Regions from separate parts of the Erwinia sp. TECH1 genome, predicted to be linked through region 1. Evidence: predicted binding sites of a transcription regulator. Region 1 holds the regulator's gene; each other region holds the start of a gene.

Region 1 (10,591 bases):
CCGCGCCCAGCGCCATCAGCCAGGCTTTGGGATTGATCAGCTGTAGCAGGCCGCCCTGCCAGAACGGCATTGGCGCTGTGGGGAGAGTGCCGGTATCCAGCCGCTCATATTTCGCCATGGCGATTTTCCACGCCAGCCACAGCAGATAGACGCTCCCGGCGATTTTCAACACCAGATGCAAAGCAGGATAAAGCAGGATCAGGCCGCCAATACCGAACGCGACCAGCAGCAGCATGACCTGCATCCCGATCATGATGCCGATCAGCAGCCACAGCGAACGCAGAAAACCAAAGTTGGCGCCCGAGGCGGTGAGTAACATATTATTAGGGCCTGGCGTGATCGCAGCGACCCACAAAAAACCCAGCATCGACAAAAACAGTTTCAGTTCCATATGAAACGGGCGCTCCTCACCCCACTTAACAACAAACTTATCGAAGCTAACAGTATGACAAGGATCCGGGAAGCCTTTTGAAGATGAATTTTGACGGGTCGCTGGAAAATACTTTTCGTCCGCTGGCGGGCATGAGCAACGCGCATTTGCAAACCATCCTGCCGCGCCTGGTCCGTCGCCGTATCGCTTTGCAGCCGCACTGGCAGCGCCTGACGCTGCCGGACAGTGATTTTGTCGATCTTGCCTGGAGCGAAGATCCGGCGCAGGCGAGCCACAAGCCGCGCGTGGTGCTTTTTCATGGCCTTGAGGGCAGCTTTCACAGCCCTTACGCGCACGGGCTTTTGCAGGCCTGTCGACAGCGCGGCTGGCTGGGCGTGGTGATGCATTTTCGCGGCTGCGGCGGCGAACCGAACCGTCTGGAGCGCATTTATCATTCGGGCGAAACCGAAGACGCCAGCTATTTTTTACGCTGGCTACGGGAAACCTGGGGAACGGTGGCGACCGCTGCCGCGGGCTTTTCGCTTGGCGGTAATATGCTGGGCTGCCTGATGGGCCAACAGGGCGACAGCTGTTTGCTGGATGCCGGCGTTATCGTTTCCGCGCCGCTGATGCTGGAACCCTGCAGCCAGCGGCTGGAGCAGGGATTCTCGCGTGTCTATCAGCGCTACCTGCTAAACTTGCTGAAGCAGAACGCCACCCGCAAACTGCACGCCTGGCCCGGCACGCTGCCTGTCGATCTGACGCAGCTTAAGGCGCTTAAGAGACTCAGGGAGTTTGACGACGCCATTACTGCCAGAGCGCACGGTTTTGTGGACGCGACGGATTACTATCGCCGCTGTAGCGCGCTGCCGCTGCTTTCCGGCGTGCGTAAACCTCTGCTGATTATTCATGCTAAAGACGATCCCTTTATGACCGACGAGGTCATTCCTGCAACCGACAGGCTGCCCGATTGCGTAACGTATCAGCTGACGCAGCACGGCGGACATGTGGGATTCGTGGGGGGAACGCTGCGCAGGCCGCAAATGTGGCTGGAGCAGCGTATACCGCAATGGCTTTCAACCTGGCTGGACAACGATGATTATTCCCTGGAAAGAACTGGACCCGGACACGCTCGCTAACCTGATTGAAGCCTTCGTGCTGCGGGAAGGCACCGACTATGGCGAGCAGGAGCGCTCGCTGGAGCAAAAAGTCAATGACGTTCGTCGTCAGCTGACAAACGGCGAGGCGGTGCTGGTCTGGTCAGAGCTGCACGAGACGGTCAATATCATGCCTAAAGGCCAGATCCGTTAACGCCTCCCGCTGAGGGGGCAAAAGCCTATCGGCGACGCCGTGTTCTTCTTACCGCTTAGCTAGTCGGAAGACGGCGATCTCGTTTCCCTGACAGCTAAACCGCTGTTCGCGCTTGGCTTTATTGCATAACCTCTGCCGCGCGCTCACCCCTGGGCAGAAGATGACAGGCTATAGCAAAACGTGATAACAATGGCGGAATAACGTTCACAGGAAACTCGTTTATGTCCGCCATACATCCAGTGATTGCCGTGACCGGTTCCAGCGGCGCGGGCACCACCACCACCAGCCTGGCCTTCCGCAAAATTTTTCAGCAGCTGAACCTGCACGCGGCGGAAGTGGAAGGCGACAGCTTCCATCGCTATACCCGTCCCGAAATGGATATGGCGATCCGCAAAGCGCGTGATATGGGCCGCCATATCAGCTATTTCGGCCCGGAGGCCAACGATTTTTCGCTGCTGGAGCAAACCTTCGCGGAATATGGCCGCAGCGGCAGCGGCCAGTCCAGAAAATATCTGCACACCTATGACGAAGCGGTGCCCTGGAACCAGGTGCCCGGCACTTTTACGCCGTGGCAGCCGCTGCCGGAACCCACCGACGTGCTGTTTTACGAAGGGCTGCACGGCGGCGTGGTGACGCCGCAGAACAATGTCTCGCAGCATGTCGATCTGCTGGTGGGCGTGGTGCCTATCGTCAACCTGGAGTGGATCCAAAAAATGATCCGCGATACCAGCGAACGCGGTCATTCACGCGAGGCGGTGATGGATTCCGTGGTGCGCTCAATGGACGATTATATTAACTTCATTACGCCACAATTTTCCCGCACCCATATTAACTTTCAGCGTGTCCCTACCGTGGATACGTCCAACCCTTTTGCCGCGCGCGGCATTCCTTCGCTCGACGAGAGCTTCGTGGTTATCCATTTCCAGGCGCTGGAACAGATTGACTTCCCCTATCTGCTGGCGATGCTGCAAGGCTCTTTTATCTCCCATATCAACACGCTGGTGGTGCCGGGCGGCAAAATGGGCCTGGCGATGGAGCTGATTATGGGGCCGCTGGTCAAGCGCCTGATGGAAGGCAAAGCTATCAAGTAACGCCCATCTCATGGCTATGGGTAAGGGTCACGCCCTTACCCAGCATCAGCGCGACCGGGCAATATTTCCCGACCGCAAGGCTGACCGCGCGCGCCAGCGCCTTATCCGTCAGCCCGCTGCCGCTGACAATAAAATGCAGGTTGATGCGGGTAAACAGGCGCGGCGGCTTCTCGCGCCGGGTTGACGTCAGCTTCACCTCGCAGTTGTCTACCGTGAAACGCCCTTTTTGCAGAATGGCAACCACTTCCGCCGCGCTACAGCCGCCTGCCGCCATCAGCAGCATTTCCATCGGGCTGGGCGCTTTATCGCCCGCGTTGCCGTCCATCACGATCTGATGGCCCGATGAGGATCCTCCCAAAAAGGTCAGCCCTTCCACCCATTTGACGCTCGCTTGCATAACAAACTCCTCTAATTCATTTAGTTAAGCCGCGGTCGGCTTAAGGCAACTAAAACAGCAGCGCGGCAGATTTCCCGCTATGCTGAAGCGAGACAACAGAAGACACCCATGCAAAGCTGTGCTACAAACAAGGCTGTATTTCGTCAGTACTCTACAGACCAGACGAAACGGGACGACATAACGAGCCCGGCACTCAACAGAGAGCCGAATAACTTTCCTGCATGGGAAGCGCTTGACTATTTCAACGCCTGTCAGGGAACTCTGCCCCTGTATTTAGGCACGATAACAACAGAGGATAACAGCGAATGGTTCTCGGCAAACCGCAAACAGACCCGACACTTGAATGGTTCCTGTCACATTGCCATATTCATAAGTATCCATCCAAAAGCACGCTGATCCACCAGGGTGAGAAAGCAGAAACCCTTTACTACATCGTCAAAGGCGCGGTAGCGGTGCTCATCAAGGATGAAGAAGGTAAAGAGATGATCCTGTCTTACCTTAACCAGGGCGATTTTATCGGCGAGCTTGGCCTGTTTGAAGAAGGCCAGGAGCGCAGCGCATGGGTGCGGGCAAAAACGGCCTGTGAAGTGGCGGAAATCTCCTATAAGAAGTTTCGCCAGCTGATCCAGGTCAACCCGGATATTCTGATGCGTCTCTCTTCACAGATGGCGCGCCGCCTGCAGGTTACCTCCGAGAAAGTGGGCAATTTAGCTTTCCTCGATGTGACAGGTCGCATCGCGCAAACGCTATTGAATCTGGCCAAACAGCCGGACGCTATGACCCACCCGGATGGGATGCAGATCAAAATTACCCGCCAGGAGATTGGCCAGATCGTCGGCTGCTCGCGCGAAACCGTCGGCCGTATTCTGAAGATGCTGGAAGATCAGAATCTGATCTCCGCACACGGTAAAACCATCGTGGTCTACGGTACACGCTAAACCGCTCTGATTGCATGGCGCAATGCCTTCGTTGCGCCTTTTCAGCGGGTACAAAGCAATGTGGCGCCGACTCATCTACCATCCCGAAGTTAACTACGCCCTGCGGCAGACGCTGGTGCTTTGCCTGCCCGTCGCCGTCGGCTGGCTGCTGGGCAATTTGCAAAACGGCCTGCTGTTCTCGCTGGTGCCGGCCTGCTGCAATATCGCCGGTCTGGATACGCCCCATAAACGCTTCTTTAAACGTCTGCTGATCGGCGGCGGCCTTTTCGCCTTCAGCAGCTTTCTGGTGCAGTATCTTGGCGACTATGCCGTTCCCCTGCCCATTATCCTGTTTTCCATGGCCATGCTGCTGGGCGTGACCGGCGAAATCAGCCCGCTGCATGGCAGACTGCTGCCCGGCGCGCTGATTGCCGGCATCTTTACCCTGAGCCTGGCCGGTCGGATGCCCATCTGGCAGCCGCCGTCGCTTTATATCCTGGGCACGGTCTGGTACGGCCTCTTTAACTGGTTCTGGTTCTGGCTGTGGAAAGAGCAGCCGATGCGGGAAACGCTCAGCCTGCTTTATCGCGAGCTGGCCGGCTACTGCGAGGCCAAATACAGCCTGCTGACGCAGCTTGCCGACCCGGAAAAAACGCTGCCGCCGCTGCTGGCTCGCCAGCAAAAAGCGGTCGACCTTATCAATACCTGCTATCAGCAAATGCACATGCTGGCCGCCAGCAACGATAATCACCATAAGCGGTTGACCCGCGCTTTTCAGGTTGCGCTGGATTTGCAGGAGCATATCGCTGTCAGCCTGCATCAGCCGGAAGAGGTGCAGAAACTGGTGGAGCAGAGCCATGCCGAGGCGGTGATCCGCTGGAACGCGCAGACCATTGCGGCCAGGCTGCGCGAGCTGGCGGACGATATTCTCTATCACCGTCTGCCGACACGTTTCAGCATGGATAAACAGCTGCAGGCGCTGGAAAAAATTGCCCGCCAGCATCCCGCCAACCCGGTCGGCAACTTTTGCGCCTGGCATTTCAGCCGTATCGCCCGCGTGCTGCGTACCCAGCGTCCGCTTTACCAGCGCGATCTGATGGCGGATCGTCAGAAACGACTGCCGCTGCTATCTGCCATCAGAAGCTATCTGTCGCTGAAATCCGCCGCGCTGCGCACCGCCGCCAGGTTTGCGGTTATGCTCGCTTTCGCCAGCACCCTGGCGCTCTCGTTTAATCTGCCCAAGCCTTACTGGCTGCTGATGACGGTGATGTTTGTCAGCCAGAACGGCTACAGCGCGACCAGGGTACGTATTCAGCACCGTGCGCTGGGCACGCTGGGCGGGCTGGTGGTGGCCGCGCTGACGCTACGCTTTCAGGTGCCGGAATCGGCTGTGCTGCTGGTGATGCTGACGCTGACGCTGGCGGGCTATCTGGTGATCCGCAAATATTACGGCCTGGCGACGATCGGCTTTACCGTGACGGCGGTATATTCGCTTCAGCTGCTGTCGCTGAACGGCGCCGACTTTCTGCTGCCGCGCCTGCTGGATACGCTGATGGGCTGCCTGATCGCCTTTGCCGGGATGATCTGGCTGTGGCCGCAGTGGCAAAGCGGCCTGCTGCGGCAGAATGCGCACGACGCGCTGGAAACCTATCAGGAAGCGCTCCAGAAACTGCTGGGGGACGAAGAGAGTCCGCAGAAGCTTGCCTGGCAGCGTATGCGCGTTAACCAGGCGCACAACGCGCTGTTTAACTCGCTGAACCAGGCGATGCAGGAGCCGGGTTTCGACGCCCGCTACCTGGCCGATATGAAGCTTTGGGTTACGCACAGTCAGTTTATCGTTGAGCATATCAACGCCATGACCATTTTAGCGCGTGAACATACCATGCTGACGCCGCAGCTGGCCGAGCGCTATCTACAGGCGTGCGAAATTGCGCTACAGCGCTGCCAGCAGCGGCTGGAGTATGACGGGCCGAGTTCCACAAACAACGTGCTGGAGACGGATACGCCCTTTCAGCAGGGCGCGACCACGGTGATGGAGAGGCACATAAAGCGCATTCTGGAACATCTTGGCGTGATGCACACTATTTCTTCGTTGGCCTGGAGCAGCCGACCTCATCATGGCCGCTGGCTGTCGCGCCATTTACGGAAATCAGCCTGATGATGCTGAGCAGAAGTTTTTCGGCGCGTGTAAGCGGCCTGGTGCAGACGACGCGCCTGTTTAGCCGGAAGCGCGAGGCTTCCGGCCTGACGAGTTAAGCCAGCAGTTTTTTCACGGCGGTGGCGAAGCGGTTCATGCCCTCTTCGATATCGGTCGGTTCAATGACCAGCGACGGCGCAAAACGGATCACGTCCGTCCCGGCATTGAGGATCATTACGCCTTCGGCGGCGGCGGCGTTCAGAATATCGCGCGCTTTACCGGCATGCTGCGGCTTCAGCGCCGCGCCAATCAGCAGGCCTTTGCCGCGAATGTCGCTGAACAGATCCAGCTGCGCGTCCAGCGCTTTCAGCGCGGCGACAAACTGCTCGCGGCGCGCCTCTACACCGTTCAGCACTTCTTGCGTATTGATGATATCCAGCGCCGCTTCCGCTACCGCACAGGCCAGCGGGTTGCCGCCATAGGTGGTGCCGTGCACGCCGGGCGCCATCACCGAGGCGATCTCGTTGGTGGTCAGCATGGCGCTGACCGGAAAGCCGCCGCCCAGCGCTTTGGCGGTGGTCAGAATATCGGGCTGGACGCCGTAGTGTTCATACGCAAACAGCTTGCCGCTGCGGCCCATGCCGCTCTGTACCTCATCCAGCACCAGCAGCGCCTGATGCTGGTCGCACAGCTCGCGCAGCCCCTGCATAAACGCCTGAGTAGCCGGCATCACGCCGCCTTCGCCCTGGATAGGTTCCACCACGATGGCGCAGGTATGGTCGTCGATAACCGCTTTTACCGCGTTAAGATCGTTAAACGGCACGTGGACGATGTCCGCTGGTTTAGGGCCAAAGCCGTCGGAATATTTCGGCTGGCCGCCGACGGAAACGGTAAACAGCGTGCGGCCGTGGAAGGCGTTATGAAACGCGATAATTTTGCTTTTAAAAGGCGAATGGCGTTTAGTCGCGTAATAACGAGCCAGCTTAAAGGCCGCCTCGTTGGCTTCCGCGCCGGAGTTAGCGAAGAACACGCGTTCGGCGAAGGTGGCGGCAATCAGCTTGCTGGCCAGGCGCAGCGCGGGTTCGTTGGTGAAGACGTTGCTGGTGTGCCACAGGGTTTCACCCTGCGTTTTCAGCGCTTCCACCAGCGCCGGATGACAGTGGCCCAGCGCGGTAACGGCGATACCGCCGGAAAAGTCGACGTACTCTTTACCCTGCTGATCCCAGACGCGGCTGCCTTTTCCCTTAACCGGCACAAACTGCGCTGGTGCATAAACAGGCAAAATCACTTCATCAAACGTCGAGCGCGTTACCGATAATTTATCCGCTGCCATTGCCAACCTCATCTTTTTACGTTACAGAGCCACTGAAATTATAATCACAAAATATGCATAAAAAATCACTTTAAGGCAACCAAATTTATTGCCTGAGGAAATTCTTCAGCAGCTGATGCCCCTGCTCGCTGAGGATACTTTCCGGATGAAACTGCACGCCTTCCAGCGGCAAATCACGATGCCGCACGCCCATGATCTCGTCCTTCTCGCCGTCGCGCAGCGACCATGCCGTCACCTCAAAATCGGCGGGGAGCGAGGCAGCCTCGACGATTAGCGAATGATAGCGCGTTACCCGTAGCGGATGATTCAGGCCGTTAAAAACGCCGCTGTTATTATGCTCAATCAGCGAGGTTTTACCGTGCATTACCTCACGCGCCCGCACAATACGCGCGCCAAAAGCCTGTGCTATCGCCTGATGCCCCAGACAAACGCCAAGCACCGGGATTTTTCCGGCGAAGGCCCGGATAGCCTCCAGCGAGATGCCCGCCTCGTTGGGCGTGCACGGCCCCGGCGAAATCACCAGATGTTCAGGCTTTAGCTCGCTTATTTGCGCCAGCGTCAGCTCGTCGTTACGTCTGACGTGAACATCTGCGCCTGCTTCACAAAAATATTGATAAAGGTTCCAGGTAAAAGAGTCATAGTTATCGATCAGCAGCAGCATACAAGCTCCGGGAAAAAAGAAACGCCGCTATTCTACGCGTTTTCGTCCCGCTCGCTGATGACTTTGCCGAAAGCGGCTTCCAGCAGCGATAAGTCGCCCGCCAGGCTTGCCTTAACGGCCGCCTGCCAGCTTTCGCTGTCGATCAGGCTCCATTGAATGTCGCAACCGACATGGATAATCAGCTGTTCGAAAAAAAGCCGCTGGGCGCGTCCGTTGCCGCGCAGAAAAGGATGCAGCACGGTCAGCTCGCAGTAGTACCAGGCGAGCCTTTCCGCCATGCGATCCAGCGGCAGATCGGCCAGACCGTTCTCTTCTTCCAGCGCCTGCATCAGCGCGTTGCCTTCTTTCTCGATGTATTCAAAGTGGCAGCAGGGCGTGTCGCCGATGGCGATATCGACTTCGCGCAGCTCGCCCGCCTCCTCCAGCACATCCTGAAAAAGCGCGCGGTGCATGGCGCGCAGATGAGGCAGACCCGGATTGCGCGTGCCCAGTTCGGGCAGGGAACCCGTTAATAAAAAGCTCGCCAGGAAGTTGGTCGGCAGACGCTGCTGCCAGAGCGTATTTTTTTGCTTGTCGGTGAGCTTTCTGGACATGAGTTCTCCTTGAAGGGGTAATTGCTGCTAAAAGCTTAGCTGATTATCAGCAGCAATCCCCCGACCGGAGCGTTAAGGCAGGATTTTTGCGGAAAGGATCACGACAGGTTTAACCGGCACGTTCTGGTATGGCCCCATATTCTGGGTCGGCACCTGAGCGATTTTATCCACCACTTCCTGGCCTTTCACCACTTTGCCAAAGACGGCATAGCCAAAGTCACGCTGGCCGTGATCCAGGAAAGCGTTGTCCGCTACATTGAGAAAGAACTGGCTGGTAGCGCTGTCTTTATCGGCGGTGCGGGCCATGGAGATGGTGCCGCGCTTGTTCAGCAGGCCGTTATCCGCTTCGTTTTTAATCGGCGCGGCGCCAGGTTTCTGCTGCATATCGGCGGTAAAGCCGCCGCCCTGCACCATAAAGCCCGGGATCACGCGATGGAAAACGGTGTTGTTGTAGAAGCCATTGTTGACGTAATCAACAAAGTTCTTCGTGGAAATCGGGGCCTTTTGATTATTGAGTTCCAGCTCAATATTGCCAGCAGAGGTGGTCAGCAGCACGTGCGTATCTCCTTTTGCCGCCAGGGCAGAAGCAGAGAGCGTAGATAACGCAAACACGGTGGCGACCGCTGTCAAAGTACGTTTTAACATAAAAGATTCCTTACTTAAGGGCTACAGGCCGAAAGCTGATTGTAAAGAGGCGCTTATCCCTGCGCCAGCGTTTTACCTATTTTTACGCGTGCCGGGCCGACGCAAACGCTTTCGCCAGGCAAAAAACGGTGATATTCATCACGAATATCCTGAAATCGCTGGGGAAACTTGCATTATTTATTTAAGCAGATCACGAATCCAGCTAAACTGCCCGCGCTTAGCGTGAGCGTCCAGCCTCACAATTCTTGACTCCACGGGCCACAACTATGACTAATCGCGATCGAATCGGGCTTACCTGGATCAGCTTTTTCTCCTATGCGCTAACCGGCGCGGTAGTAATCGTCACCGGTATGGTATTGGAGAATATTGCTGACTATTTTCATCTGCCAGTTGCGCAGATGAGCAACACCTTCACCTTCCTGAACGCCGGCATTTTAGTCGCCGTGTTTCTTAACGCCTGGCTGATGGAAATCATTCCTCTGCGCCGACAGCTGATTTTCGGCTTCGTGCTGATGGTGCTCGCCATACTGGGGCTAATGACCAGCCACTCGCTGAGCGTCTTCTCGCTCTGTATGTTCGTGCTGGGCGTGGTCAGCGGCATCACCATGTCGATTGGTACTTTCCTCATCACCCATCTGTACGAAGGCCGTCAGCGCGGTTCGCGCCTGCTGTTTACCGACTCCTTCTTCAGCATGGCGGGCACTATTTTTCCCATTATCGCCGCCGCGCTGCTGGCGCGTTCGCTGCCGTGGTACTGGGTTTATGTCTGTATCGGCGTGATCTACCTGGCTATTTTTGTGCTGGCGCTCTGCTTTGAGTTTCCCGTGTTGGGCAAAAAAGCCGCCGTTCAGAACGTGGAAAAAGAGAAATGGGGCATCGGCGTGCTGTTCCTGTCTGTCGCCGCGCTCTGCTACATCCTCGGCCAGCTTGGCTTTATCGGCTGGGTGCCGCTGTACGCCACAAAAACCATGGGCATGGATCTGACCCAGGCTGGCGCGCTGGTCGGCAACTTCTGGACCGCCTATATGATCGGCATGTGGGCGTTCAGCGCCATTCTGCGCTTCTTCGATCCGCAGCGCATCGTCACCGTACTGGCGCTGCTGGCGACGGCGCTGATGTACTGGTTTATCAGCAGC
Region 2 (10,591 bases), 740 kb from region 1:
TCTTCCACGATTTTCTCCGCGAGGGGCTGTGGGGGCTTTATACGCTGGGCGAAGAGGTGCCGCGCGATAACTCGATCTTTCTGCTGGCGGAGGGCATTATCAGCGTGCTTATCGTTGCCTTTGGGGTGGCGATTTGGGCGCTGTCGGTGCGCGATGCCTGGCTTAACGGCGCAAAGCGCGATAACCATCAGCCGCTGAACAGCGTGCGCCAGCAGTATCAGCTGCTGCTGCGTGACGGCTTTCCCTACCTGATGATTTCGCCCGGCTTTATCCTGCTGGTGTTTGTGGTGGTGTTTCCGATCCTGTTTGGTTTCGCCATCGCCTTCACCAACTATAACCTCTATCACACGCCGCCGGCGAAGCTGGTGGACTGGGTCGGCTTCAAAAACTTCGTTAATATTTTCACCCTGTCGATCTGGCGCTCCACTTTCCTGGACGTGCTGCAGTGGACGGTGGTGTGGACGCTGCTGGCCACCACGCTACAGTGTAGCGTCGGCGTCATGCTGGCGATCCTGGTCAACCAGAAAGACCTGCGCTTTAAACCGCTTATCCGCACTATTTTTATCCTGCCGTGGGCGGTGCCGGGCTTTGTCACTATTTTGGTGTTTGCCGGTATGTTCAACGACAGCTTTGGCGTGATCAACAATGCCATTCTCCATTTCTTTGGGATTGCGCCGAAGGCGTGGATGACCGATCCCTTCTGGAGTAAAACCGCGCTGATCCTGATGCAGACCTGGCTCGGTTTTCCGTTTGTCTTCGCCATGACCACCGGCGTATTGCAGGCGATCCCCGACGATCTCTACGAGGCGGCGATCATGGACGGCGCCAGCGCGTGGACGCGGCTGAAAACCATCACGCTGCCGCTGGTGCTCTACGCCATTGCGCCGATCATCATCACCCAGTACACCTTCAACTTTAATAATTTCAACATTATCTACCTGTTTAACAACGGCGGGCCGGCGGTAGCGGGATCGAACGCTGGCGGGACCGATATCCTGGTGTCATGGATCTACAAGCTCACCATGTCGTCATCGCAGTACGCTATCGCCGCCACCATCACTATTTTGCTGTCGATTTTCGTGGTGGGCCTTGCGCTGTGGCAGTTCCGCGCAACCCGATCGTTTAAACAAGATGAGATGGCGTAAGGAAGCAATTATGGCGAAGTCCGTGAGTATTAAACGCGAAAAATGGGTGCGCCTGTCGTTGACCTGGCTGGTGGTGTTAGCGGTCTCGACCATTATTATTTATCCGCTGATCTGGACGGTAGGCGCGTCGCTGAACGCCGGCAATAGCCTGCTCAGCAGCTCGATTATCCCGGAAAACGCCTCGTTGCAGCACTATCGCAACCTGTTCAACGGCACCGTGCCTTACCTGACCTGGTACTGGAACTCGATGAAAATCAGCTTCCTGACCATGGTGTTGACCCTGCTCAGCGTCAGCTGTACGGCCTATGCCTTTTCGCGCTTTCGCTTCAAAGGACGGCAAAACGGGCTGATGCTGTTTCTGCTGCTGCAGATGATCCCGCAATTTTCCGCGCTAATCGCTATTTTCGTGCTGTCGCAGCTGCTGGGGCTGATTAACAGCCATATTGCGCTGGTGCTGATATACGTGGGCGGCATGATCCCGATGAACACTTATCTGATGAAGGGCTATCTCGATTCTATCCCTAAAGATCTGGATGAATCGGCACGCATGGACGGCGCGGGCAACTTCCGTATCTTTGTGGAGATTATTATGCCGCTGTCGAAGCCGATCCTGGCGGTGGTGGCGCTGTTCTCCTTCACCGGGCCGCTGGGCGATTTTATTCTGTCCAGCACCATCCTGCGTACCCCCGAGCAATTTACGCTGCCGATTGGCCTTTATAACCTGGTGTCGCAAAAGATGGGCGCCAGCTACACCACCTATGCGGCTGGCGCGGTGCTGATTGCGCTGCCGGTCGCCGTCTTTTATCTGGCACTGCAGAAATACTTCGTCTCTGGCCTGACCTCAGGCGGCACCAAAGGATAAATCATGACACCAAAAACCTTACTTCTCGCCCTGGCGCTGGCCTGGGCGACACCGCTGCTCGCCGCCGATCCGGCACCTGTCGCCTCCGCCGGGCCGTGGCCAGCGGATTTTGTGAAGGGTGCGGATATCTCTTCACTGGCGGAACTGGAGCGACAGGGCGCGAAATTCTATAACGCGGCCAATCAGCAGCAGGATGCCATCGCCATCCTGAAAGCCAACGGCATCAATACCGTTCGTCTACGGCTGTGGGTCGATCCCCGCGACGGCAGCGGCCATACCTACGGCGGCGGCGGTAACGATCTGCCGACCACATTGGCGCTGGCAAAACGCGTAAAAGCCGCGGGCCTGAAGCTGCTGCTCGACATCCATTACAGCGACTTCTGGACCGATCCCGGCAAGCAGTTCAAGCCTAAAGCCTGGCAGTCGTTGCCGTTCCCGCAGCTGGAAACTGCGGTGCATGACTATACGCGCGACGCCATCGCCCGCTTTAAGGCGGAAGGCGTAATGCCGGATATCGTGCAGATCGGCAACGAGCTGAACGGCGGCATGCTCTGGCCAGAGGGCAAAAGCTGGGGGCAGAACGGCGGCGAGTTCGATCGGCTGGCGGCCCTGCTGAAAGCGGGCATCAGTGGCCTGCGCGAAAACCTCAGCGATCCGCAGCAGGTGAAGATCATGCTGCATCTGGCCGAAGGCACCAAAAACGATATGTTCCGCTGGTGGTTTGATGAAATCGTCAAGCGCCAGGTGCCGTTCGATATTATCGGCCTGTCGATGTACACCTACTGGAACGGCCCGATTAGCGCGCTGAAAGCCAATATGGACGACATCAGCCAGCGCTATAACAAAGACGTAATGGTGGTGGAGGCCGCCTATGGCTACACGCTGGAAAACTGCGATAGCGCCGAAAACAGCTTCCAGGCTAAAGAGGAACAGGCGGGCGGCTATCCCGGCACGGTGGCCGGTCAGGCGGCCTGGCTGCACGATCTAATCAAAGCGGTGCTGGCGGTGCCGAACCATCGCGGCAAAGGCGTGGTGTACTGGGAGCCGGCCTGGATCCCGGCGCCGGGCAATACCTGGGCGACGCCAGCCGGGATGAAGTATATCCACGACGAGTGGAAACAGGGTAACGCCCGCGAAAATCAGGCGTTGTTTGACTGTCACGGCAAGGCGCTGCCTTCGCTACAGGTTTTTCATTAATCCATTGGCGCTATCGCTGATATTTCTGACACCTCAAAGGAACAGGTATGAATAAATTTCCCCCGCTCAGCGCCAGGGTCAACGCGCTGCTGCACGGCGCTGACTACAACCCGGAACAGTGGGCTCACCAGCCGGGTATCATTGATGATGATGTAGCGATGATGAAGCAGGCACGCTGTAACGTGATGTCCGTCGGCATTTTCAGCTGGGCGAAGCTGGAGCCGGAGGAGGGACGCTACGATTTCGCCTGGCTGGACAACGTGCTGGACAAGCTGCACCAGCAGGGCATTTCGGTGTTCCTCGCCACGCCCAGCGGCGCGCGTCCGGCCTGGATGTCGCAGAAATACCCGCAGGTGCTGCGTGTTGGACGCGATCGCGTGCCCGCGCTGCATGGCGGCCGACATAATCACTGTATGACCTCGCCGGTTTACCGCCAGAAAGTGCGGGCGATGAATGAACAGCTGGCCGCGCGTTATGCGCACCATCCGGCGGTGATAGGCTGGCACATTTCCAATGAGTACGGCGGCGAATGCCATTGCGATCGCTGCCAGGAAGCTTTTCGCGGCTGGCTGCAGCACCGTTACGAAACGCTGGAAAATCTTAATCACGCCTGGTGGAGCGATTTCTGGAGCCACACCTACAGCGACTGGTCGCAGGTTGTCTCGCCGGCTCCGCAGGGCGAAGTCTCGATCCATGGCCTGAACCTCGACTGGCGGCGGTTTATGACCGATCAGGTCACCGACTTCTGTCGTGAAGAGATCAAACCGCTGAAGGCGGCGAACCCGGCGCTGCCCGCAACCACCAACTTTATGGAGTACTTTTACGATTACGACTACTGGAAGCTGGCGCAGGCGCTTGATTTCATCTCATGGGACAGCTATCCCATGTGGCACAACGACAAGGATGAAACCGCGCTCGCCTGCTATACCGCGATGTATCACGACCTGATGCGTACCCTGAAGCAGGGCAAACCCTTTGTGCTGATGGAGTCGACGCCGAGCGCCACCAACTGGCAGCCAACCAGCAAGCTTAAAAAGCCGGGTATGCATATCCTTTCCTCGCTCCAGGCGGTGGCGCATGGCGCGGACTCGGTGCAGTACTTTCAGTGGCGCAAAAGCCGCGGTTCGGTTGAAAAATTCCATGGCGCAGTGATCGACCACGTCGGCCATCTCGATACCCGCACCGGGCGTGAAGTCAGCGAGCTGGGCCGGATGCTGGCGGCGATGACGCCGGTAGTCGGCAGCCGGACTGAAGCCAAAGTGGCGATCGTCTTTGACTGGGAAAGCCGTTGGGCAATGGACAATGCCCAGGGGCCGCGCAATCTGGGCCTGCATTATGAGCGCACCGTCAACGAACACTATCGCGCGTTCTGGGAGCAGGGCGTGGCGGTGGATGTGATTAACGGCGACAGCGATTTCAGCGGCTATGCGCTGGTGATAGCGCCCATGCTCTATATGGTGCGCGACGGCTTTGCCGGGCGTGTGCAGCAGCATCTGGAGCAGGGCGGCCACTTTGTTGCCAGCTACTGGAGCGGCATCGTCAATGAAAGCGATCTCTGCTATCCCGGCGGATTTCCAGGCCCGCTGCGGCCGCTGCTGGGTATCTGGGCGGAAGAGATCGATAGCCTGACGGATGAAGAGTTCAACGGCGTGCGCGGCGTGCGCGGCAACGAGCTTGGCCTGAGCGGGCCTTATCAGGCACGCGAGCTTTGCGAGCATATCCATCTGGAAGGCGCTACGGCGCTGGCCAGCTATGAGAGCGACTTCTACGCCGGTACGCCTGCTGTCACCGTTAACCGCGTTGGCCAGGGCAAAGCCTGGTATATCGCATCGCGTAACGATCTGGCGTTCCATCGTGACTTCTACGGCGCGCTGATTAAACAGCTGGCGCTGCCGCGCGCGCTGGCGATCGATCTGCCGCCAGGCGTCACGGCCCAGCGGCGCACCGATGGCGAACGTGCCTTTATCTTTCTGCAGAATTTTAGCGGCCAAACGCATCATCTACAGCTACCGGCGGGGCTTGAGGATTTAATTGACGGCACGCCGCTGGCCGGGCCGCTGACGCTGGTGCCGTGGGGCTGCCGCGTTTTGTGCGCGCCGCTGGCTTGATGGAGCGGTAAGCGTTGTCAGTAAGACGGCGGGCAGCAGCCCGCCTTTTTTTTCTCTGAAGGAGAGCAGCATGGTGAGTCTGAAATCGTTTAAACACTACTTCAGTCGACAGGCATTGCCGACTGAGGCCGCCCCGGCCGACAGCGCTTTGCTGGATCGGCTGATGAACTGCTTTGGCGGGCGCGACAATATCCGGCAGGTAGACGCCTGTTTAACGCGGCTACGCGTAACGGTGAAATCACTGGCGGTGGTAGATTCTGCGGGGTTGCAGGAGGCGGGAGCGATTGGCGTGGTTATTCTTGGGCATGAAGTTCATGCGATTTTCGGTACGCAGTCCGATCGTCTGCGTCAGCTGCTGGAGGCGCGCTTCTTTCAGCCGGGATAAAAAAAAAGGATAACCGGCGACGGTTATCCAAAATAAGCCTCTGTATAAGAGGCTAATAATAATGACAATGAGGATAGTGCGCGTTTACCACCAGGCTTCGACCTGCACGCCGAAGTTCCAGGTATCGTTACTGGTGTTGTCCTGGAAGCTGTGGCCGTTTTCAGAGTCATTCAGGTAAGAGGCAAACACGCGCAGTTCAGGGCGCGACATAAACTCCGAACCGGCGGCCAGCGCTAAAGCCAGGGTGTATTTCTGTCCGGCCTGTTTGTAGTCGCCACCGACTTTATTCTCATCTTTCTGCCAGAAACTGCCCACTTCACCGATGCCGCGCACATACTGCGTAAACTGGTACTGACCACGGCCCACCAGCGACAGCAGCGTACTTTTATTGGTCAGGGCGGTAACGTCATCGGCCGATCCCCAGGTGAAGACCTGATTCAGCGAAAACTTATCGGTGATCGGCAGCAGGCCGGTGTTGATCACGCGGTAGCCTTTGGCATTGCTGGTGTCGTTCCACATGTCATACCAGCCGCCGCCCTGGGAGATCATGTTTTGCGCCAGCCCTTTATCCGCATATTGCAGCACCAGTTTCTGATAGCCGCCCCAGAGATCCTGACTGATTTCGCCTGTTACCATCACGCCGTTTTCAGCGTCGTACAGGCCGCCATACTCTTCCTGTTTTTTGGTGGTGTTAGGAATGGCGTAATCAATACCAAACTCGGTCCACGCGCCGCTCCAGGGTTTCCAGCCGGCATAACGAAGATCGAGGTAGTTAATATTTACGTCGTTGTCGTCATCCACGCGGTAGTCCACGTCATTGGCATCGCCACGGATCCAGGCGAAGGAGATGGCGCCGGGGCCGAGCGTATAGTTTTCAATACCGGCGCCGGAACCGGAAATATTCCAGTATTTGGTATCGATGATATGTAAATCGTGGCGCTGGTAATAGCGTTTACCGCCCCAGATCACCGCATTTTTGTCGCCAGGCATCAGCCCCTTGATCTGCAGATTAAGCTGACGCAGGCCAAACTGCGCATCGTCGCCGAAAGTGGTTTCGTTGTCGTTGGAGCCGTCGGAAAACATGCTGACCATGGTGTCGACGTAGAAGCTGACGTCATCCTGTTTATAGACTTCGCTGCCCAGCTCAACCTCGCCATAGGTATCCGCTTCGTTGCCCAGACGGCCAATCTTGTTTTTCTGCCACTCTTCCATGCCGCCATCCTGAGACACGCCTACGCCACCGCGCAGGTAGCCATGGAAATCAATGTTGTCGATCGCCGCATAAAGTGTAGGGGAGGTCAGGACTGCAGCGAGCGCCACAGCAGCAGTGCGAAGCCTTGTATTCATGTTACCCTCAGTTTAATTGTAATACGTTCACATACGGCGGCAGTAAACGCCTTTCCCCCAGAGGGTGACAATTCAAATCGCAATAATATGTGACATACTGCAAATAAAAGGGCGCATTTTGTAACGATTGGTGAAACAGATCACTTAATCCTGTATGTGAAGGTATAACTTTTTTGTTGTTTTATTGCAGTGTGATAACGGTAACCTGACCTGAAGTTACGTTATGATACTATTCCGCCACTGGTTAACAGGGATGCGAGTTATGAAATCAAAAAATGCCACCTTAGAGGACGTTGCCCGCCATGCTGGCGTGTCGTATCAGACGGTTTCGCGGGTTTTGAATAAGTCGGCAAACGTCTCGGAAGCAACGCGGCGCAAGGTGGAGGCCGCCATTGAAACTCTGCGCTACGTGCCTAACAGACTGGCGCAGCAGCTGGTCGGTAAGCAAAGCACGACGCTGGGACTGGTGACCACCTCGCTGGCGCTGCACGCGCCTTCACAGGTGGCCGCGGCGGTAAAACGCTACGCCAATGCCGCTGACTATCAGGTGCTGATCGCCATGATTGATGAGAACGTCAATCAAAGTTTGCAGGATTGTATCAATGAGCTGAAGTCGCAGCGGGTGGATAAGGTCATTATCAACGTGCCGCTGGAGAGCGAAGATGCCGAGCGGATCGTGCTGGAGAACGAAGATATCCTGTGCCTGTTTCTGGATGTCGATCCCTACACGTCGGTGTTTAACGTTTCGTTTAACCCGGCGGACGGCACCCGCGCCAGCGTCAAATATCTTTATGAGCAGGGGCACCGTGATTTTGCGTTGCTGGCCGGGCCTGAACAGTCGGTTTCCGCCAGGCTGCGTCTGAAAAGCTGGCTGGAGACGCTGGCCAGCTATGGCCTGGAGCCGGTCAGCATCCGCCACGGTAACTGGGACGCGCAGAGCGGCTATAACGGCATCCTGCAGCTGCTGCGTGAAGCGCCTGACTTCAGCGCGCTGCTGGTAGGCAACGATCAGATGGCGCTCGGCGTGTTAAGCGCGCTTCATCAGCGCGGCGTGGCGGTACCCGGACAGATTTCCGTTATTGGCTACGATGACACTTATGAAAGCGCGTTTTTCCATCCGGCTCTGACCACGGTTTCGTTGGATCTTGACCTACAGGGAAAAGAAGCGGTAGCGCGTATTCTGTTGGCCAGCGATCTCGATCGGCAACGCTCGTCATCAATCCTGCCGGCGAAGCTGGTGGTGCGCAGCTCTACCGGTGCGGCCGATCAAAAGCAGCAAAATTTAAAGCAGCTTGCCGAACAGCTGCGCCTGATTGCCAGCCAGCTGGAGTAGGTAACCGGCGAGTGGATCCTGCCAGAACGCGCTGCTGAAAGCAGGCCTGTGTAATTCGGGCCTTAGCGAAGCTGGCTGATGGATAAGCACAAAGCCCTTTTCGCGCGCTTTTTAATGGCGGGGCGAATGAGCGAAACCGCCGGATTTTACTGTCGCTGGATTTAACAGGTCACTCAAGGCTGTCGTCATGGTAGAGAATGCAATCATACCCGGCGCATATCAAAGCAGGGCATTCATGTCGTGAAAGGCGCAATATCAGTGAGGCGGCGGCAAGGCATTGCCGCTTTTCTCCGTCTGGATAGACTCCTGAGTATTTGCTACTTCCGCTTTGCTGGTGCAAGCCGGGCAGGGCGGATGATTTTATTGCTGCCTCTACGCGAGAGAGGCAGACCTAATCAGATGTAACTTTTATAATGTCGCCATTAAGGTCTAAGCGATAATTATCGCCATCATACACAGTGAACATTAAACCCATATTTATACTTTTATCTACAGAAAAGATAGCGTCCTTTTCGATGCAGTTTATTTTTGTTTTTATATCATTAAAACAGAGTCTGTCATATTTTACTTCTTCCTTATACCCTTTCCCAAACAACCAGAAGGTGACATAAAAATAGCCATTTGAATCAGGTTTTGGAATGGCATATTTATCTTTTAACATATTCTGGTTTTTTAACCACCATTTAATTTTCCCTTTATCAGTCGGTGGAAAACTAGTGACCAGCACATCACTGAAACCACTACTTCTGTGATGAATAGCGACAATCTCTACTGGACGCAGAGACAACCAAAACCAGTAGACAAGCAGCACCAAGCCAGCCAGAAAGAGCGAAGCTATAGTTTTCCTATTTTTCACTCTCATTTGTGAGCTCCCTTAATTTCTATGATGGCTTCCATGTTGGTCATAAAGGGCTTGAAGCCAAACTGATTGTATCGCTGGAGCACGAACCAGATACGGAAAAAATGGAACTGGCTGAATTTTTTCTTCAGTATATCGTCACTGTCGAGGCCAAAGTGATCCTGAACTTTGTAATGCACCACTACGCGAAAGTGATCGTTATAAATATGCAGTTATTTTATGGTGATACGCGTTGCCCAAGTATCATGAACAGTGATACCCATGCCATTAAAATCATCCTGGAAACGGTCAAATTTAGGGAGTTTCCCGCCGAGGATTATTTCTTTTAATTTATCCTTTTCTTTTGCTGGGTAATGTTTTTTATGCCAATCAATATTTTTTTTAATAACTTCATGCAGTCTTAGGCGAGTGCTATTTTTTGATTTGTCATTAAGAATATGCTCCTTTAAAGCTGTGTCCAGTGACATATCATGGAAAGGCGTACCGTTGCCGTTTTGCATATGGGTAATCATCTTTTCGATCAGGTGGCTGTACGGCCCATAAATGGAAAAATTACGGGATAACGAGCGGAACTCATCAAACAGCATCATGGCGCACTGCTGCCGACTAATTTTCTCTCCGGCTCCGCGCCGATTGCAACAGAACATGGATTGAGGCCGATCCATTGAGGAACGCCGGGTCAGCATGTAAGGATCAATACGGTCAGAGATATAGTCCAGCCGGTAATGGGATTTCAGTTGTGCTTCAGTCAGATCGCCACAGCGCATATCCTCAGCGCTATAGTCATCCATCCTATTTTGAGTTTTGAATATAGTACAGGGAAACTGTAGAGCCGCCATCATGATACATTCCTTGTGTCATTGTCCGGTGTAGAGTTAACAGAGGATAATACGCGGTGACTGGCAGTGATGTAAATGCCGTGCAATCACCACCGTAATTTTACAGAAAAGCGTTAACCACGTACGCTGGCCTGGATAAGAGCGGGTAAAGCGTAAATTCCTGCCCGTGCTGCAAAAGGCCCGATATCTGTTAAACAGGCCGCTATATATCTGGGCAGACCAGGATGTAGTATCACAGATGCAGCAGGTAGCCAGGTGTTGCCGCTTTTCTTTCCGTCGAAATAGCCCTTTGGTCTTTTGCTATCCCGCATGGCAAGTGCAATTTAGAAAGAACGGAAATTTTATTGCTGCCTTAACGGCAGGTGACTGAATTTATTCGTATTTTCTTTTATCTATCTCACCATTTTCCTTTACGTAATATTTTCCGCTATCCATTCGAAAATACAAGCCTGTATTTTTACTATATACCACCATCATTAGCGAGTTTTTATCAATGCAGTTTTTTACTGCTTTCAT
Region 3 (10,591 bases), 720 kb from region 1:
AAAAAAGACTCGACCGGTGGAACGGCAGCCGTTTTTGCTGGTTGATTGCGGCGGCATAAAGCAAAAACAGAGATTTTCTGGCCGACTATTTTTCTATATCCATTATCAATCAGCAGTTTATAGAAAAATAAAAACTAATTTTGATGATTACAGCCAGCGACTATTGATGTAAGAATAGTGATGAACGCCACGGGAGAAATTATGCTGACATTTTGCCTGAACGACTGCTCCGCCACGGGCGGCTTTGCAAACGGCATGCGGCCGCGTTTGCTGTTTATGTGCCGGGCCGACGGCATTGGCGCCGCCACGCCGCGCGTGATGCACCGTCATCAAGAGCGGTTTGAGCTGATGTTTATTATGCAGGGCAGCGGCACTTATCATATCGACGGGCGTCAGTATCAGGCGAAACAGGGCGATCTGCTGCTGTTTAATGCAGGCGTGCTGCATGACGAATGCCCGCACGCTACGGACGACCTGATGTTATTCAGCTGCGGCGTAGAACAGCTCAGTATTCACGGGCTGCCGCTAAATCATTTAACGCCGCGCGGCCAGACGGCGATGATGCCGAGCGGCGTTTATTACGACGAAATCCGCCAGCTCTTTTTACAGATGTGGCAACATATCAACAGTAAAAAGCCCTACGCCAGCGAAACGGGCCACAGCTTATTGCAGGCGCTGCTGTTAATTTGTCGGACAATCTGGGCGGAGAAAAACGAAGTTAGCGATCCTGACGCACTGTCGCCAGGCCAGCGTATTAAAGATTTTATTGACGAACATTATAAAGACAATCTTGATTTCCGTTTAATTACGGCCGAACTGCAAATGAATCGTTTTTATCTGGCGCATCTGTTTAAAGCTTTTTCAGGTTATTCGCCTAAACAGTATCAGACCCGACGCAGGATCGGCGAAGCGCAGTCTTTATTACTCAGCACCGAACTGGGCGTAACGGAAGTGGCGAATGCGGTAGGCTATGACAACGTCAATAACTTTCATCGTATTTTTCATAATCTGGTAGGCATCCCGCCCGCTCGCTATAAAAAGTTCTGGTTAACTGGCGAGCTGAAAAATGTGCCGACGCCGGGCCAGCAGTCAGCAAGCGCATAGCGCGCCGGACGCGATTTCTTAAGGGCCTTAAGGTTTTCCTAACCTTTCACTGGCAGGCTGAGCCTCTCTTTTCTTGCTCCGGATTGCTGGTATGTCACTGATGCAGCTAAAAAGAGTGTCGCTGAGTCGACACCTTTTCCTGATCCTCTTTTCCGCCTACATTGCTTTGTTTCTGAATCTTGCCTTCTACCATCAGGTGCTGGCGGCCATGCCGCTTACCACGTTGCGCTGTACGCTGGTTTTCCTTTCTATGCCGCTTGTAGCGTTCAGCGTCATTAATATCGTGCTGACGCTGGCTTCGTTTCTGTGGCTGGACAGGCTGCTTATCGCCCTGTTTATCCTGGTTTCCGCTGCGGCACAGTATTTTATCTGGAACTACAATATCGTTCTCGACCGCTCGATGATCGTCAATATGCTGGATACCACCGCGTCGGAATCCTTTGCCCTGATGACGCCGCAGTTTGTTATCAGCCTGCTGCTTTCCGGCGTGCTGGCCGTCGTGCTGGCGTTCTGGATACGCTTCAAAACGCCGTCGGGCCTGTTGAGCAGCGTGGTGCCGCGCGCTATCAGCCTGGCCGCCTCTGCCATGTTGATCCTACTGATAGCCCTGCTCTTCTATAAAGATTACGCCTCGCTGTTTCGCAATCATAAAGAGCTGGTGAAGTCGCTTAGCCCTTCCAACAGTATTGCCGCAACGCTTTCCTGGTATAAGCACAACCAGCTAACGCACCTGCCGCTGGTCAGGCTGGGAGAAGATGCGCATCAAAGCCCGCAAATGCTCAACAGCACGAAAAAAAGCCTGACCATTATTGTGCTGGGCGAAACCTCGCGCGCGGCGGATTTTTCGCTTTCCGGCTATCCGCACCAGACCAACCCCCTGCTGGCGAAAGATAACGTTATCTATTTCCCGCAGACCATATCCTGCGGCACCTCTACGGCAGTGTCGGTGCCCTGCATGTTTTCCGGGATGCCGCGCGCGTACTATGATGATGTGCTTGCCAGCCATCGGGAAGGCCTGCTGGATATCGTGCAGCGCGCGGGCCTGAGCGTGCTGTGGAATGAGAACGACGGCGGCTGTAAAGGCGCCTGTGACAGGGTGCCGCATCAGGATATGACGCGCCTGGATCTGCCTGGCGAGTGCATCGACGGCGAATGCTACGATGACGTGCTGTTTCACGGCCTGGATGACTATATCAACCAGCTGAAGGGCAACGGCATTATCGTGCTGCATACTATCGGCAGCCACGGCCCAACCTATTATCATCGCTATCCGGCGCAGTTCCGCCGTTTTGTGCCGACCTGCGACACCAACCAGATCCAGGACTGTTCCAGGGAGCAACTGGTCAACACCTACGACAATACCCTGCTCTATGTGGATTACATCGTCGATAAAGCCATTAACGTATTAAAATCACATCAGGATCGTTTTACCACCAGCCTGGTCTATCTTTCCGATCACGGGGAATCGTTGGGCGAAAACGGGGTCTATCTGCATGGTATGCCCTACGCGATAGCGCCGGAAGAGCAGAAGCATGTGCCGATGCTGATTTGGCTGTCGCCCGACTATCAGCAGCGCCACGCGGTGGCTATGGACTGTATGAACAAACTGACGAAGAATACGTGGTCGCAGGATAATCTGTTCTCTACGGTGCTGGGGCTGACCGGCACGGTGACGCGTGAGTATGTGCCTGGCGACGATATCCTGACGGCCTGTCGGAGCACAAATCGGTGAAAATTCTGGTGGTGGAAGACGATGCCCTGCTGCTACAGGGTTTGCTTATGGCGCTGGAAGGCGAAGGCTACGTTTGCGACGGCGTAAGCACCAGCCACGACGCACAGGCCGCGCTTGCCAGCGGCCTCTATAGCCTGCTGATCCTCGATTTGGGATTGCCGGACGAGGACGGCCTGCGCCTTTTGCTACGTCTGCGTCGCCAGAAGAAAAAGTATCCTGTGCTGATCCTCACCGCGCGCGATACGGTCGGCGACCGCATCACCGGGCTGGACGCGGGCGCGGACGATTATCTGATCAAGCCTTTTGCGCTGGAAGAGCTGCTGGCGCGCATCCGGGCGCTGATCCGCCGCGATGTTAACCAGGGTGACAGCAGGCTGACTTTCGGCCAGCTGGCGCTGGATATGACGCATCGCCAGATCCATCTTGCCGACAGGCTGCTGGAGCTGACGCCGAAAGAGTACGCTATTCTGTCGCGGCTGATGCTTAAGGCCGGGCAGCCGGTGCATCGCGAAATCCTCTACAACGATATCTACAACTGGGAAACCGAGCCGTCCACCAACACGCTGGAGGTGCATATCCACAACCTGCGCGAAAAAATCGGCCGGTCGGCGATCCGCACCGTGCGCGGCTTTGGCTATGCCCTGATCAAGGCCGATACGGATGAGTAAATTTTTCTTTCAACGTCAAGGCAACACAATGCGCTTTCGCCTGCTGATGGCGGTTGGCCTGATTTTGCTGTTCTGCCAGGTGATTAGCGTGGCGTGGCTGTGGCACGAAAGCAAAGAGCAGATCCAGCTGCTGGTGGACGCGGCGCTGCATAATCATGACCAGCACAAGCACGTGGAAAAAGAGATCCATGAGGCCGTCGCCAGCCTGGCCGTGCCGAGCCTGATTATGATTACGCTCGCCCTGCTGCTCTGTTTCCAGGTGGTGAAATGGATCACGCGGCCGCTGTCTGAACTGCAAAAGCAGCTGGAAAACCGCAGCGAGGACGATCTCGATCCCATCAGCTGTGCCCGTTCGGTGCGGGAAGTGGATGCCGTTACCCAGGCTGTTAATCAGCTGATTACGCGTCTGACCACCAGTCTGGAGCGCGAACGCCTGTTTACCGCCGATGTCGCCCACGAGCTGCGCACGCCGCTGGCCGGACTACGGCTGCATCTGGAGCTGATAGAGAAAAAGCACGCCGTTAACGTGCGCCCTTTGCTCGAGCGTCTGGATCAGATGACCAACAGCGTCTCTCAGCTGCTCCAACTGGCGCGCGTCGGGCAATCCTTTACCGCCGGCAACTATCAGCAGGTTTCGCTGATGCGGGATGTGATCGCGCCGATGAGCCTGGAAATGCAGGCGATGCTGCAACAGCGTGGACAAACGCTGGAAGTGGCGGCAACGCAGGATGTCACGGTGCGCGGCGACGCCACGCTGCTGAGCGTCCTGCTGAGGAACCTGCTTGAGAATGCCCATCGCTACAGCCCAAAAGGCACCGTCGTGACCGTTCGCATTGAAAACGTTTCCGGCGCGGTGCTGGCGGTGGAGGATTGCGGGCCGGGCATTGACGAAAGCAAAAGCGGCGAGCTGAGCCGCGCTTTTGTACGGATGGACAGCCGTTACGGCGGCATCGGGCTGGGCCTGAGCATCGTCAGCCGCATTGCCCAGCTGCATAAGGCGCAGTTTTTCCTCGAAAATCGGCCGCAAACCGGCGGTTGTCGCGCCTCGGTAAAATTTTCCTGACGGCAGCTCAGGCGGCGAACCAAACCCGCAGAAAAGCCAGGATCACAAGGCCGCTGAAAATCACGGCGGTATATTCACTTAGCGGACGGCTGTGCGGCTGTTTCATAGTGTTCTCCTCAGGTTGGTGAGAAGAGTTTCCCGCAGGAATATTAAGGCAACATTAAGGGCGCGCTAAACGGCGGAAAAATGTTGCTTTCGAGCTGGCGGAACCCGCGGGAAATGCCCGTTGCGGTTTGCCCTCTTATACCGAAATCCTTCTGGTGCTACGCTGCGTGTTTATCCGTCACGCTATTAAGGAAACCTCTATGTTTACCGGTCTCAGCGCGTTCCCTTTAACGCCAATGAATGAAACAGAAATTGATGAGCGCGCTTTTCGCGGTTTGATCCAGCGACTGGCGGCAGCCGGAGTGACGTCGCTTGGCGTGTTGGGTTCGACGGGCAACTACGCTTATCTGACGCGTGAGGAGAGAAAGCGTGTGGTTTCGCTGGCCGTCGAGGAAGCGGGAAAGGTGCCGGTGATGGTGGGCATTGGCGCGCTGCGGACGCGTCAGGTGCTGGAACTGGCCGAAGACGCGCAGCAGGCCGGTGCCAAAGCGCTGCTGCTGGCACCAGTTTCCTACCAGAAGCTGCGGGTAGAAGAGGTGTTTCAGCTGTATCAAAGCGTTAACGACGCTATTTCCGTGCCGCTGTGCCTGTATGACAATCCCGGCACCACGCAATTTACCTTCAGCGATGAGCTATATGGTCGACTCGCCGGGCTTTCCAGGCTCGCCGCTATTAAAATTCCCGGCGTGCCGGACGATGCCGCCCAGGCAAAAGCGCGGATAGACCGTCTGCGCCAGCTATTGCCGGACAAAATAGCCATTGGCGTCAGCGGCGACGCGCTGGCCGCGCGAGGCCTGAATGCGGGCGGCGAGCTGTGGTTTTCCGTGCTGGGCGGCCTGTTTCCGCAGGTTTGCCAGCGGATTATCCGGCTGAGCGCCGCGGGTCAGCAGCTGGAGGCGCAAAACCTTTCCGATCGGCTGGCCCCGCTCTGGGCGCTGTTTGCAAAATATGGCAGTTTGCGGGTTGTCGCCGCGCTGGCCGCCAGGCTGGGCCTGACGGAAGCGGTTAATCTGCCGCAGCCGCTGGCGTCAATTGATCGTGAGGATGCCGGGCGGCTGGAGGCTGTTCTGCCCCTGCTGGAGTGAAAGGCTCCAGCAGCTATCTGCCCCGCTGGAGTAAAAGGCCACAGTAGTAGCAATCATCTGCTGCTGTTGGATTGAAAGGCCAAAGCGGCGGTAATTATCTGCCGCTGCCGGACTGCCAAACCAAAGCGGCGGTAATTATCCGCCGCCGTACTGCCAGCCAGGATGGCGTGAAACAGGGGCGGCCGTTACCTGCCGCCTGGCAACTTCGCTCTCTTTACATGGCTAAAAAATGCGCAAAAACCTGCCCTTTATATAAGATTATCTTATAACAAAACCTCATAACATTTACCCCGCACCGCTTTCTTTTTCTCAGCATTCCCCCTTACTTCAACAGGCAAACGTTTACCTGGCGACAAACAGGCTTTTTCGGCGCAGACAAGCAACAGCCCGCTTAAGTTCCGTCCTTTGCGTGATCTACATCACACTTTAATTAAAGTGAAATGAAACAGAGTTTGACAACTGTGAGCGATATCTATTTCCTTAAGCGCGGATGACGGCACACTTTTCCGGCATTTATACGGGCGCTTTCGGCACTGAAACCGCCTTCCTGTTCCGTTCCGGATAACGACAGATAAGACCATCGCGCGGGCTGCAGAAAATGGTCGATAAGCATGTGGTAATATAATGAAATATAAATCTCTGATGGCTGGCGCAGTGATGGCGCTTTCATACAGCACCGCTTCTTTTGCTGCCCCCGAGCAGCCGCAGTACGTTTCCGACTGGTGGCACCAGAGCGTTAACGTGGTAGGCAGCTATCACACCCGGTTCGGGCCGCAGTTTAACAACGACGTTTATCTGGAATATGAAGCCTTCGCCAAAAAAGACTGGTTTGATTTTTACGGCTACCTGGATCTGACCAACTTCTTCGGTGCCGGTAACTCCAACGCCAACGGCATTTTCGACCACGGCTCGCCGATGTTTATGGAGATCGAACCGCGCTTCTCCATCGACAAACTGACCAATACCGATCTGAGCATCGGGCCGGTGAAAGAGTGGTATTTCGCCAACAACTATATCTACGATATGGGCCGTAACAGCGACAACCGTCAGAACACCTGGTACATGGGCCTGGGCACCGATATCGATACCCACACGCCGGTCAACCTGTCGCTGAACGTGTACGCTAAATACCAGTGGGAGAACTACGGTGCCGCTAACGAAAACAGCTGGGACGGCTATCGCTTTAAGGTGAAATACTTTGTGCCGCTGACTTCGCTGTGGGGCGGTAACCTGAGCTATATCGGCTTTACCAACTTTGACTGGGGTTCCGATCTGCGCGACAAGAGCGATGCTTCACGCACCAGCAACTCCATCGCTTCCAGCCACGTGCTGTCGCTGGTTTACGATCACTGGCACTACTCTGTGGTGGCGCGTTACTTCCACAACGGCGGCCAGTGGGCAGATGGCCAGGAGCTGAACTTCGGCACGGGTAATTTTGAAGTGAAATCCACCGGCTGGGGCTACTATCTGGTGGCTGGCTACAACTTCTGATCCGCAACGCTTCCTCAACCGCCAGCCCTTTGCGCGCTGGCGGTGCTGTTTTCCCGCTTTTTCCCGCCCGCTGCACGCCCTATACTGCTTGCCCTGGTGCCTCAGTAACAAAGGATGATGTATGCCTGCTTTATCGGCCGAGCAATCGGTAAAATTACGTCCGCTGGAACGCGAAGATCTGCATTTTGTCCACCAGCTGGATAACAACGCCAGCGTGATGCGCTACTGGTTTGAAGAACCTTATGAGGCGTTTGTCGAGCTGTCCGATCTCTATGACAAGCACATTCACGATCAGAGCGAACGGCGTTTCGTGGTGGAGTATGCGGAAGATAAAGTGGGCCTGGTGGAGCTGGTCGAAATCAACCATATTCACCGTCGCGCGGAGTTTCAGATTATTATCGCGCCCGGCCATCAGGGCAAAGGTCTTGCCAGCAAGGCCGCGCTGCTGGCCATGGAGTACGGTTTCTCCGTTCTCAATCTCTACAAGCTTTATTTAATCGTCGATAAAGAGAATAAAAAGGCTATCCATATCTACACCAAGCTGGGATTTGAAATTGAAGGCGAGCTGATCCACGAGTTTTTTATCAACGGCGAGTACCGCAATACCATCCGCATGTGCATCTTCCAGCATCAGTATCTGGCTAAGCACCGCCCGCCGCATACGATGGTTAAGCCCACCGCGCAGTAGCTCCGGCTATCCGGCCCGCCAGCAGCGCGGGCCACCACGTTTTCCGTCAGCCGCGCGCACCGACAGGATTCATAATGATCCGGGCTGGCGGTTCTTCGATGTGGTACATGCCGCCGTTAAATGGATCGACCAGCAGCCAGCCGGGGAAGCCGCCAAGCGGGATATTACCCAGCAGATACCAGAGGTTGGCCTTCTCGTTTAGCGGAATGGTTTGCGGCACGAAGCCCGGCTGCTCCAGCATCAGCAGAAATTTCTTTTTGCCGAAGTAGCTGCCGTCCGATTTTGCCAGCGTCACGGTCTTTGGCGTGTAGCCTTCCGCCACCGCCCGGCCGGTTTCATCCTGCACCACAAATTTTGCCCCTTGTGGCCAGCTCTGAATGCTCACATCCTGGGTTTTGTCGCCCACGATAGTGGCGCATCCGCCAAGCAGCCACGCTGCAAACAGCACCGGTAAAATACGTTTCATAAGCTTTCCTGCCAGGTTAAATAGTGAGAATAGTTGGGCGCAGCGAATAACGCCCGGCGGCTGCGGGCGTTATGGTGCAAAGCTCTGAAGGTATTATCGGCAGCGTTGGGCGATAGCTTTAATATCGGCGGGCGTGGTGCGGCAGCAGCCGCCAATCAGCCTGGCGCCGGCGGCCTGCCATTCGGCAAGGTTATCCGCCAGCGTGCAGGTCGAGGCGTCGCTGTGCCAGCTTTTACTAACGGCATCGTACTGCTCGCCGGAATTGGGATAGACCACCAGCGGCTTCGCGCTCAGCGCGGAGAAAACTTTCAGCGCGGCCGTGACCTTATCCAGCGCGATACAGTTGATCCCCAGCGCCACCGCCTGCGGCTGCGCATCCAAAAAGGCGATGACTTCAGCTAACGGCGTGCCGTCGCTGAGATGTTCGCTGTCGCGCAGCGTAAATGAAAACCAGGCCGGCGTGGCGGGAAACTCTGCCAGTAGCGCGATCAGCGCCTTGATCTCCGCGAAGGAAGGCAGCGTTTCGCAGGCCAGAATATCCGCCCCCGCCGCCACCAGCGCCCGCACGCGCGGCCGGTGGAAAGCCATCATCTCCGCCTGCGGCAGCGCATAGTCGCCGCGATACTCGGAACCGTCGGCCAGAAACGCGCCGTAAGGCCCTACGGAGCCGGCAACCAGCAGCGGCCCGGCCTGCGGCGCGGCGGCCAGATAGTCCTCGCGGGCCTTCACGGCCAGCGCCACGCTTCGGGCAATCAGCGCCAGCGCAGCCGTTTCATCCAGCCCGCGCTGCGCAAAACCCTGCGGCGTCGCCTGATAGCTGGCGGTGATCGCCACCTGCGCGCCCGCTTTAAAGTAGTCGTAATGCACCTGATAAATCAGTTCAGGATTTTCAATCAGCACTTTCGCAGACCAGAGCGCGTCGCTCAGGTCGCAGCCGCGCGCTTCCAGCTCGGTAGCCATCGCGCCATCAAGCACCAGTCCGGCGGCTACCTGCTGTTTTACGGCATCAATCGACAACATGTGGAGTCTCCTTTGCCTGCTCGCGTTTTTGCAGCAGCTGAGTAAGGTAGTAAGCGCCGTAACAGACGGCGATAAAAGGCAGCCCGCAGTAGAGCGCGATGCGCTGCTCGGGATCGAAAGCCAGCCCGACGCAGGCCAGCAGGCAGAGCACAAAACCTAAAATCGGCGTTAGCGGATACCACGGCGCGCGATATTTCAGTTCGGCAAGCGGTTTACCCGCGCGCAGATGCGCCCGGCGGAAGAAAAAGTGCGCGGCGCAGATGCTCAGCCACACGGCCACCACGGCAAAGCCAGAGATAGCGGAAAGCGCGACGAACACCGTATCCGGCGCGATTACGCTGGAGAACAGCGCCAGCAGGCCGCCCAGCATACTGACGGAAATCGCGGTCAGCGGAATGCCGCGACGGGTCAGGCGGGCAAAGCAGCGCGGCAGCGTGTTCTGATTGGAGAGCGACCAGAGCATCCGGCCAGAGGCGTACAGGCCGGAATTAGCGGCTGACAGAATCGCGGTCAGGATAACGAAGTTAAAGATATCGGCCGCGTAAGGGATACCAATTTTCTCAAACACCAGCACAAACGGGCTTTTCACAATGCCGGCCTGATCCATCGGGATCAGCGCGGCCAGGATCAGCACGGTGCCGATAAAGAAAATAATCAGTCGCGCTACCGTGGTGCGTATCGCCAGCGGCAGCACCTTGTGCGGATTTTCCGTCTCGCCAGCGGCAATGCCAATCAACTCGGTCCCGGAGAACGCGAAGTTTACCGCCACCATCGTCATCAAAATTGGCAGCACGCCGTGCGGCAGCCAGCCGTGCGCGGTCAGGTTGTGGAAGAACGGCGCGCTGCTGCCGTCTTTTAACGGAATAAAGCCGAACATCGCGCCTGCGCCGAGCACGATAAATGCCAGAATGGTGATGACCTTGATCAGCGAAAACCAGAACTCCCCTTCGGCGAAGAAGCGGGAAGAGATAACGTTAAGCAGGAAGATAAGCGCGCAGAACAGCAGGCACCAGAGCCAGACCGGCGACTGGGGGAACCAGTACTGCATACAGAAACCGGCGGCCGTCAGGCTCGATCCCAGCGCCACGGTCCAGGTCAGCCAGTAAAGCCACGCCACGGTATAGCCGGTCGCCGGGCTGAGGTAGCGCGCGGCATAAACGTGAAACGCG

Evidence for each region. Region 1 encodes CRP, which controls carbon source genes, mostly activating them, when cyclic AMP is high. Its sites were predicted from a motif close to ATGTGANNNNNNTCACAT; they were not measured.
Region 2: a site for CRP is predicted at 7,132-7,149, ahead of ACVWZ0_RS17045 (maltoporin). Genes of this name have one in related genera too.
Region 3: a site for CRP is predicted at 6,165-6,182, ahead of ACVWZ0_RS17135 (nucleoside-specific channel-forming protein Tsx). Genes of this name have one in related genera too.

The regions. Positions count from the first base shown of each region.
Region 1 covers NZ_JBSRZK010000001.1:4,364,064-4,374,654, forward strand. Annotated here, with positions in the region: gene ACVWZ0_RS20565 (LysE family translocator) at 1-391, opposite strand, end outside; gene ACVWZ0_RS20570 (hydrolase) at 475-1,509, shown strand; gene ACVWZ0_RS20575 (YheU family protein) at 1,466-1,681, shown strand; gene ACVWZ0_RS20580 (phosphoribulokinase) at 1,903-2,772, shown strand; gene ACVWZ0_RS20585 (OsmC family protein) at 2,765-3,169, opposite strand; gene crp (cAMP-activated global transcriptional regulator CRP) at 3,475-4,107, shown strand; gene ACVWZ0_RS20595 (YccS/YhfK family putative transporter) at 4,166-6,244, shown strand; gene argD (bifunctional acetylornithine/succinyldiaminopimelate transaminase) at 6,339-7,556, opposite strand; gene ACVWZ0_RS20605 (aminodeoxychorismate synthase component II) at 7,642-8,217, opposite strand; gene ACVWZ0_RS20610 (putative adenosine monophosphate-protein transferase Fic) at 8,250-8,810, opposite strand; gene ppiA (peptidylprolyl isomerase A) at 8,883-9,455, opposite strand; gene tsgA (MFS transporter TsgA) at 9,722-10,591, shown strand, end outside.
Region 2 covers NZ_JBSRZK010000001.1:3,623,655-3,634,245, reverse strand. Annotated here, with positions in the region: gene ACVWZ0_RS17070 (carbohydrate ABC transporter permease) at 1-1,145, shown strand, start outside; gene ACVWZ0_RS17065 (sugar ABC transporter permease) at 1,156-2,007, shown strand; gene ACVWZ0_RS17060 (glycoside hydrolase family 53 protein) at 2,011-3,204, shown strand; gene ACVWZ0_RS17055 (beta-galactosidase) at 3,252-5,312, shown strand; gene ACVWZ0_RS17050 (glucose PTS transporter subunit EIIB) at 5,383-5,697, shown strand; gene ACVWZ0_RS17045 (maltoporin) at 5,782-7,044, opposite strand; gene ACVWZ0_RS17040 (LacI family DNA-binding transcriptional regulator) at 7,307-8,377, shown strand; gene ACVWZ0_RS17035 (DUF943 family protein) at 8,769-9,239, opposite strand; partial or broken gene ACVWZ0_RS17030 (YPO3983 family protein) at 9,223-10,075, opposite strand; gene ACVWZ0_RS17025 (DUF943 family protein) at 10,448-10,591, opposite strand, start outside.
Region 3 covers NZ_JBSRZK010000001.1:3,642,166-3,652,756, forward strand. Annotated here, with positions in the region: gene ACVWZ0_RS17110 (AraC family transcriptional regulator) at 202-1,104, shown strand; gene eptA (phosphoethanolamine transferase EptA) at 1,196-2,836, shown strand; gene pmrA (two-component system response regulator PmrA) at 2,833-3,504, shown strand; gene pmrB (two-component system sensor histidine kinase PmrB) at 3,497-4,567, shown strand; gene ACVWZ0_RS17130 (dihydrodipicolinate synthase family protein) at 4,873-5,757, shown strand; gene ACVWZ0_RS17135 (nucleoside-specific channel-forming protein Tsx) at 6,382-7,248, shown strand; gene speG (spermidine N1-acetyltransferase) at 7,370-7,936, shown strand; gene ACVWZ0_RS17145 (hypothetical protein) at 7,983-8,402, opposite strand; gene mmuM (homocysteine S-methyltransferase) at 8,496-9,422, opposite strand; gene mmuP (S-methylmethionine permease) at 9,409-10,591, opposite strand, start outside.